One region of the Effusibacillus pohliae DSM 22757 genome, then DNA from elsewhere that is predicted to be linked to it. Evidence: a T-box and tRNA genes for the amino acid it is inferred to sense, from the RefSeq annotation. Region 1 holds a T-box; the other holds one or more tRNA genes.
What was found. The T-box of region 1 lies ahead of pheS (phenylalanine--tRNA ligase subunit alpha). A T-box ahead of a tRNA ligase gene usually reads a tRNA of that ligase, here a tRNA-Phe.
Positions count from the first base shown of each region.

Region 2: it has a tRNA-Phe gene. The T-box ahead of pheS (phenylalanine--tRNA ligase subunit alpha) is inferred to sense a tRNA for this amino acid. The anticodon was not compared.

Region 1 is NZ_AQXL01000099.1:14,968-19,377, forward strand. It holds gene pheT (phenylalanine--tRNA ligase subunit beta) at 1-729, opposite strand, end outside; gene pheS (phenylalanine--tRNA ligase subunit alpha) at 745-1,782, opposite strand; T-box leader at 1,823-2,084, opposite strand; gene C230_RS0104150 (MalY/PatB family protein) at 2,170-3,354, opposite strand; gene C230_RS0104155 (TrmH family RNA methyltransferase) at 3,375-4,181, opposite strand; gene C230_RS0104160 (potassium channel family protein) at 4,277-4,410, opposite strand, start outside.
Region 2 is NZ_AQXL01000134.1:116,262-120,671, forward strand. It holds gene gltB (glutamate synthase large subunit) at 1-1,762, shown strand, start outside; tRNA gene C230_RS0117340 (tRNA-Leu) at 2,052-2,138, shown strand; tRNA gene C230_RS0117345 (tRNA-Leu) at 2,150-2,236, shown strand; tRNA gene C230_RS0117350 (tRNA-Pro) at 2,297-2,373, shown strand; tRNA gene C230_RS0117355 (tRNA-Phe) at 2,395-2,470, shown strand; tRNA gene C230_RS0117360 (tRNA-Thr) at 2,501-2,576, shown strand; tRNA gene C230_RS0117365 (tRNA-Tyr) at 2,583-2,667, shown strand; gene C230_RS0117370 (RsmB/NOP family class I SAM-dependent RNA methyltransferase) at 2,764-4,152, shown strand; gene C230_RS0117375 (pseudouridine synthase) at 4,162-4,410, shown strand, end outside.

The sequences.
Region 1 (4,410 bases):
TCCCCTTACCACTTGCGCCGCATAGCGCGCGCAGTTGGCAGATTCGATGCGCACCCGGACCAGCGGCGGGCCGGCCTGGCTATCACTTGAGGGCGAAACAGCCGGATTGCCAGTCTCCGCGGCCTGTTCCGTCCAGGCAAATTTCGGTTGTTTGCCGAGAATCGCCGCCACTTCGTAGGCGACACCCCGATAATTCAAACAGTCGGCCCGGTTCGGGGTCAGCTCCAGTTCCAATACGACGTCATCCAGCCCGAGGACGCGCAAAATCGACTCCCCGACCGGCGTATCGTCCGGCAGAATGTACAAGCCTTCCGTTTGCTCTTTCGGCAGCAGTCGGATGTCCATTCCCAATTCGCCGGCGGAACAGAGCATCCCCTGCGACTCGACGCCGCGCAGTTTCGCCCGTTTGATTTTGACGCCGCCGGGCAGTTCCGCTCCCACCACGGCACAGGGCACTTTTTGCCCAGGCTTTACGTTCGGCGCTCCGCACACGATCTGCAGCTTCTCGGGGCCTCCCGCATCGACCGTGCAGACTTTCAACCGGTCCGCATTCGGATGCGGTTCCGTCTGCAGCACGTGGCCGACCACAACATTCTCGATCCCCTTGTTCAACTGCTCGATCACTTCCACCGGGATGCCGTGGTTTGTCAACAGATCGGCCAACTTTTCCGGTGTCATGTCCGGTCCCAGATCGATATACTCTTGCAACCAGTTGTATGAAATCTTCATCGACAATCCCTTCCCTTACGAGCGACTCGCAAATTGCTTGAGGAAACGAACATCGTTCACATAAAAATAGCGGATATCGTCGACGCCATACTTGAGCATGGCAATTCGCTCGACCCCCATACCGAACGCGAAGCCCGTGTACGTTTCCGAATCATAGCCAGCCATCTCGAGCACGCGCGGATGCACCATGCCAGCGCCCAAAATCTCAATCCAGCCGGTATGCTTGCAAATCCGGCAGCCATCCCCGCGGCATGCCATGCAGGTGACATCCACTTCGGTGCTCGGCTCGGTGAACGGAAAATAGCTGGGACGCAAGCGAATTTGCTGCTCCGGACCGAACATCTGGCGGGCGAATGTCAGCAAAATCCCTTTCAGATCGCTCATCCGGATCTGGCGATCGACGACCAGCCCTTCCACCTGCGTAAACAGGTGGGAATGGGTTGCGTCATCGTCGTCCCGCCGGTAGACACGGCCGGGACAAATGATGCGAACCGGCACGGTTCCCTTTTTCGCCTCCAGCGTGCGCACCTGCACCGGCGAGGTGTGCGTCCGCATGAGGATTTCTTCCGTCAGATAAAAGGTGTCCTGCATGTCGCGGGCCGGATGATTTTTCGGGATGTTCAGCGCTTCAAAGTTGTAATAATCGGTTTCCACTTCCGGCCCTTCCGCCACTTCGAAACCGAGTCCGATAAAAATGTCCTCAATCTCCCGGATCACTCGGTTCAGCGGGTGCACAACACCGACGGGAACCATCCGCCCGGGAAGCGTGACATCGATCGCTTCCGCTTTCAGTTTTTCTTCCAGCGCTTTCCGCTTCAATTCCGCTTCTTTCTGCTCATAGGCATGTTCCAAAGCGGAACGGACGTCGTTTACCAACTGTCCGACCAGCGGGCGCTTCTCCGGAGACAATTGCCCCATCCCTCGCAGAATCGAGGTGAGCTCCCCTTTTTTGCCCAAATACTGCACTTTCCACTCTGTCAGTTCGTTTTGCGCTTCGCATTTCGCCAACTCGTCCATCGCCTGCTCGCGCAACTTCTGCAGCTGCTCCTTCATGTGGATCCTCCTACTCACAAAGTAAAAAGCCTTTCATCCGGCAAGGGACGAAAGGCTGTTCGATTCCGCGGTACCACCCTTATTAAGCAGACGGTCGTCTGCTTCTCTCATTTGCGATAACGGGAACATCCCGGCCCACCCTACTGCAGATCACCGATTTTTATCGAAAAATCGGATCTGGTTCAGGCGGCAGCTTCGGAGTGAACTTCCGGCCCAGTTATCCCTGGAGATGCTCGCAGTCTGTGGCATCTCCTCCCTGTAAGGGCATACGCTGTCCGTACTCTCTCCTGCATTGCTGTTCGCGTTTGGAATTTTGCTTTTAAGTATAGTACAGCCGCATGCGGAACGCAAGGAGTTCCTGGTTTCGCCGTTCCCTGCTTCGCGTGTTTATTTTGTCCCGTGCAGCGATTGGACCGCCTGCTCGATTTGCCGCAGCGCTTGCTCCACAAGGGCGCGCGGGCACGCGATATTCATCCGCATAAACCCTTCGCCGCCTTGGCCAAACATATGGCCGCCATTCATTGCCACCTTCGCCCGGTCAAGCATAAACCGGTCCAGCTCTCCGGCGGAAAGCCCCAATTCCCGGCAATCCAGCCAGACCAGGTAGGTGCCTTCCGGCTCGATCACTTTGATTTGCGGAATCCGTTCTTGACAGTAACGGCTGACCAAATCCACGTTTCCTTGCAGATACTCGATCAACTGCTCCAACCATTCTTCGCCGTGGCGATAGGCGCTCTCCAGGGCGACGACCCCAAACGTGTTGGGCGAACCGATGGCCAACCGGCCGATCTCCCGCTGAAACGCACGGCGAAGCTGGCTGTTCGGAATAATGACGCTGGCGGTTTGCAGCCCCAACAGGTTGAACGTTTTGCTGGGCGAAATGCAGGTGATCGAGCGGTCGGCAAACTCTTGCGAGATGGAAGCAAAAGGGATATGCCTGTTTGGCCTGTACACGAGGTCAAAATGAATTTCGTCCGAAATGACGAGAATGTTGTGCTGCCCGCAGATTTCCCCCAACCGCGCAAGCTCTTCCCAGCTCCAGACCCTCCCCACCGGATTGTGCGGACTGCAAAGAATCAGCATTTTGACGGCCGGGTCGATTTTCGCTTCGAGATCGTCAAAATCCATCGTATAGCGCCCGTTTTCCCATTTCAGCGGATTGTTGACGATTTCCCGCTGCTGCCCCCGGATGATGCGGAAAAACGCATGGTAGACGGGCGGCTGGATGATGATTTTATCGCCCGGTTGTGTAAACGCTCCGATCAGCACGGAAAGAGCCGGCACTACACCGGGACCATGTGCGATCCATTCTTTCTCGATGTGCCAATCATGCCTTCTTTTCAGCCACTCGACAATCGAGTCATAATACGAATCGGGTCTCATCGTGTAACCGAAGACGCCGTGTGCCACCCGCCGCTGCAACGCTTCCATGATAGGCGCGGGAGACATAAAATCCATGTCCGCCACCCACATCGGAATTGCGTTCTTCACGCCAAAGCGCGCTTCCAAACCGTCCCATTTTTCACTGGCAGTGTTCAGACGATTGATTTCCCGGTCAAAGTCATATCTCATCCTGCCACCTCCTTACGCGCCTACTCCTTCACCCTTCTTTGCCTCAGCGCTTCGTACAGAATCACGCTCGAAGAGATGGCAGCATTCAAGGAATCGGCTTTGCCGGGCATCGGAATCGACAACCAACGGTCGATCGCTTGTCGGATTTCCTCGGAAATACCATGCGCCTCGGAGCCGATCACAACCGCGATCCCGCCTGCCAAATCTTGCGAGTAGAGATCCGTTTCGACATCGGTCGAAGTGCCGATGACGGTCACCTGATGTTCCCGCAAAATCGGCAGCAATTCTGGCAAGGAAACTTCTACAATCGGCAAATGAAACAGCGATCCCATCGTCGCCCGAACCACTTTCGGGTTATAGAGGTCCACGCTGCCCGTTCCGACAAACACCGCCGTCGCCCCGACCGCATCCGCCGAGCGAATCATCGTGCCGAGATTTCCCGGATCCTGAACCGCATCCGCCACCAGATACAACGGATTCTGCCTGGCGGCGAGCAAGCCTTGCCAGTCATGCTGATACTGCTGGCCGATCGCGATCACGCCTTGCGGCGTCCTGGTATCTGCCACATGCTCAATCACCGCCTGGTTGACCTGGATCAGTTCCGCGCCGAGCGAAAGGGACCCGTTGAGAATCCGGTCGACCCGTCCGGTCGGCAGCAGCTCCTCGAGAATCAGCACCGTTTCCAGCGGCGCCCCCGATTCCACCGCGTCCTCGACAAGCCGAATGCCTTCGATCAAAAATCGGCCGGTCTGATCCCTGAACTTTTTCTGCTTTAAAGCCGCCCATTCTTTAACACGACTGTTACGTGAAGATGTAATCCGTTCCACCTGCAATCCCCTTTCTTTCACAAGACAACATTTGGCCTGCGTCCGACCGAACCGAGTTCTGCCACGACTGCCGGCCCAATCGGAGGCAGGCGCAGCTACGCCTGTTCCTCAAGTTCCTGCAAATCTTCGTTTTTGCCGACTACGACCAGCACATCCCCTTGTTTGATCCTATCCTGCGCCATCGGCGAAATGTTGATCTGATCGCCCGATTTGATCGCCATCACGGTGC
Region 2 (4,410 bases), on a different contig from region 1:
TCAGATTAAAATGGCGCAAGGAGCGAAACCGGGAGAGGGCGGCCAGCTGCCGGGCAACAAGGTGTACCCGTGGATCGCGGAAGTGCGCGGCTCAACGCCGGGAGTCGGCTTGATTTCGCCGCCGCCGCACCATGACATCTATTCGATCGAAGACCTGGCACAATTGATTTTTGACCTGAAAAATGCGAACCCTGCCGCCCGCATCAGCGTCAAACTGGTGGCGAAAGCAGGAGTCGGCACGATCGCGGCCGGAGTGGCAAAAGGGCTGGCCGACGTAATCGTGATTAGCGGGCACGAAGGCGGCACGGGTGCGTCGCCGCGCACCAGTATCAAGCATGCCGGCCTGCCGTGGGAACTGGGGTTGGCGGAAACCCACCAGACCCTTTTGCTGAACCGTCTGCGCGATCGGGTGGTACTGGAGACGGACGGCAAGCTGATGACCGGCCGCGACGTAGTCATCGCCGCTCTGTTGGGAGCGGAAGAGTTCGGCTTCTCGACCGCTGCGCTGGTGGTTCTCGGCTGCGTGATGGCGCGCGTCTGTCATCTTGACACATGTCCGGTTGGCGTCGCAACGCAAAACCCGGAACTGCGCAAGAAGTTCATGGGCGACCCGGAGCATGTCGTCAACTTCATGCGCTTTGTCGCCCAGGAAGTACGGGAAATCATGGCGCAGTTGGGCTTCCGGACAATCGAGGAAATGGTCGGCCGCACCGATGTGCTGACCGTTGGCGAACGGGCGAAATCGCATTGGAAAGCCAAGCATCTGGACCTGTCCCCGCTTTTGTACCAGCCGGATGTGCCGGTGGAAGTCGGCCGATTCTACCGGCAGCCGCAGGATCACAAGCTGGATGAAACGCTCGACCGACAGCAGCTGCTCAAGCTTTGCGAACCGGCGCTGGTGGGAGGGCAGCGCGTACAGGCGACACTGCCGATCGGCAACACGAACCGCGTCACAGGCACGATCCTCGGCAGCGAAGTGACCAAACGCTGCGGGGCGGAAGGATTGCCGGAAGATACGATTCGCCTGCATTTCAAAGGATCGGCCGGGCAAAGCTTTGGCGCGTTCATTCCGAAAGGCATCACGCTGACCTTGGAAGGAGACGCCAACGATTACGTGGGCAAAGGCCTGTCCGGCGGCAAGATCGCGATTTACCCGGCGGAAAACGCAACGTTTGTACCGGAAGAAAATGTGATCATCGGCAACGTGGCATTTTACGGAGCCACCGCAGGTGAGGCTTACATCCGCGGCATCGCCGGCGAACGATTCTGCGTCCGCAACAGCGGTGCGCACGCGGTGGTGGAAGGAGTCGGCGATCACGGATGCGAGTATATGACGGGCGGACGGGTCGTCATCCTCGGTCCGGTCGGCAAGAATTTTGCCGCCGGCATGTCGGGCGGTATCGTCTACGTGCTGGCACAAGAGGCGGAGCGGTTAGCAGCGCTTTGCAACCGGGAGATGGTGCTGTTGGAGGCGTTGCAAGATGAGCAGGAAATCGCAGAAGTCAAATCCATGATCGAAAAGCATGTGGAGTACACGGGGAGCCGGCACGCACAGGAGATTCTCGACCAGTGGGAGCAGATGGTCGGCAGGTTCGTGAAAGTGATTCCGAAAGATTACAAGCGGATGCTGGAATCGATCGAGCAGTTGAAGCAATCCGGGCTGAACGAGCCGGAAGCGATACTTGCCGCGTTCGAAATCAACAAAGAGAAAAGTGGCAAGCAAGCGGCGAAAAAGATCGATCCGCAGCCAATTCTGTCTTAAAAATCGGCAGGATACGATCGGCGGCGAGGGCAGCGAGAGAGCAAACCCGCCGCCTTTTTCATTTGATCGTTGACTGCACTCCCGATCGTTAAAGAAAAACAAAGAAATCGGAAGAATAGCGGCGAATGTTTCGGATTTTGGCGAAACAGAACCGTTTTTTGTTCCCGTTTGATCGTCCGGCCGGATTGTGGGAAGCGGCAACACGTGGTATGATACCATTTGTCGCGACAAAACAACGGTAGACTGAAGGCAAGCGATCCCAATTGCCAGTCTGGCAAACGAAATATACGCGGTCGTGGCGGAATTGGCAGACGCGCAAGATTCAGGTTCTTGTGGGTGCAAGCCCGTGGAGGTTCAAGTCCTCTCGACCGCACCAAATGTTACTTGGCCGGTGTGGCGGAATTGGCAGACGCGACGGACTCAAAATCCGTTTCCCGCAAGGGAGTGGGGGTTCAAGTCCCTTCGCCGGCACCATCAGTGAGATGTCGTAAAGGGTTCGGCGCATTGTAAGCCGTGCCGTTTTGCGGAAGATGTCGGAATGTAGCGCAGCTTGGTAGCGCGCACGCTTCGGGAGCGTGAGGTCCAGGGTTCAAATCCCTGCATTCCGACCATTTTTTATGCAAGTTCACTTTGGCTCGGTAGCTCAGTCGGTAGAGCAGAGGACTGAAAATCCTCGTGTCGGCGGTTCGATTCCGTCCCGAGCCACCACCAAAACAAAGTGACGCAGCAAAAACAAGTGCCACCTTAGCACAGTTGGTAGTGCACATCACTCGTAATGATGGGGTCGCCGGTTCGAGTCCGGCAGGTGGCTCCATTTTTTGGAGGGGTACCAAAGTGGCCAAATGGGGCGGACTGTAAATCCGTTGGCTTTGCCTTCGTAGGTTCGAATCCTACCCCCTCCACCATAGTCTGATGAAATCGCATACGGGTGTATACATTAACAAACGGGGGAGCGGGGACTCCCTCGTTTTCTTTTAACCAGCGGGAAAGGAAGTGACAGGGTGAAGTTGCCTCCCGTGTTTCTCGAGAAAATGGAGCGGCAGTTGGGCAGCGAGTTTCCGCGATTTTTGCAAAGTTACGAGCAGCCGAGGGCGGCCGGATTACGGGCCAACCGCTTGAAAATTTCGCCGGAAAGGTTGCGGGAACTGCTCCCTTATTTGCAGGAGCGGGTGCCTTGGTGCAGTGACGGTTTTTATTACAATGAAGCGGAAGTCAGACCGGCGAAACATCCTTATTACTACGCGGGCCTCTATTACATACAAGAACCGAGCGCCATGCTGCCTGCCGAACTGCTGCAGGTTGGCCCGGGGGAGCGCGTGCTCGATTTGTGTGCGGCGCCCGGCGGCAAATCGGTGCAGCTTGCTTCGCAACTGGGCAGGGAAGGGCTGTTGGTGGTGAACGATCCGCATCCGCAGCGGGCGAAGGTACTTTTGAAAAATATCGAGCGCTGCGGCATCGTCAACGCGATTGTGCTGAACGAGACGCCTGAGCGTTTGGCAGCCGCTTTCTCCCGTTTTTTTGATAAAATTTTGGTGGACGCGCCCTGTTCCGGCGAAGGCATGTTTCGCAAAGAGCCGGAGATGGCTCACCGCTGGAGCGAACAGGAAGTGGCCAAATACTCGGCGTGGCAGGCGTCGATTCTGGCCGCTGTCCCGGCGATGCTGCGTTCTGGCGGAGAAATGGTGTACTCCACGTGCACCTTTTCGGGAGAAGAAAATGAACAGCAGGTGGACCGCTTCCTATCCGCCCATGCGGAATTCGAACTGGTCGGGATGCGTCGGCTGTGGCCGCATGAGGTGAAGGGCGAGGGACATTTTGCCGCTAAAATGAAACACGTTGCCGGGCACACTAGGGGCAGCGAAAGCGAACGCGCTGCCGCCATCCGGAAGCCGCAAACACCTCCTGTTTCGGCGGCAGCCCGGCAAGCGATTGCCGAATTTTCGCGACAGGTGTGGGGCTATCCGGATCTGTGGCGGCAGTTGCTGCCTGCCGGCGGAACGGTGGTCGAACGATCGGGTCATCTGCTGTGGGAAAGCGACGAATTGCCGCCGCTGCGGGGGCTGAAAGTGATTCGTTCCGGCTGGCTGCTGGGTACGGTGGAAAAAGGCCGGTTTCGCCCCAGTGCCGCCTTTGCGCTCGGACTGCCGCCAGAGGCTGTGCAAGCTGCGGTGCAGCGGTGTGACCTGTCAGCAGCAAGCGAGCAGGAGAATTATCTGGTAGTTCGCTATTTGCGCGGGGAGACTCTGCAGTACGAAGGAAACGTGTGGGCCAAGGGATGGCATCTGGTGACGGCCGACGGGTTTCCGCTCGGTTGGGCGAAGGGAGCCGGCACCTGGCTGAAAAATGAGTTTCCTCCCGGTTGGCGCTGGGAAGACGGGGAAGAGCGATGAGGTGGAACGATGGCGGAAAAAGCGACGCAACGGCTGGATAAAATGTTGGCGCATATCGGGATTGGCACCCGCAAGGAGATCAAAAAACTGGTGAAAGAAAAGCGGGTGACGGTCAACGGCGAACTGGCGAAAGACCCCGGTATGCATGTTTCGCCCGACCGCGACCAGATTCGGGTTGACGGGCAGGCGGTCGAATACCGGGTGTATATCTATTTGATGATGAACAAACCGCAGGGAGTGATTTCCGCGACGGAGGAT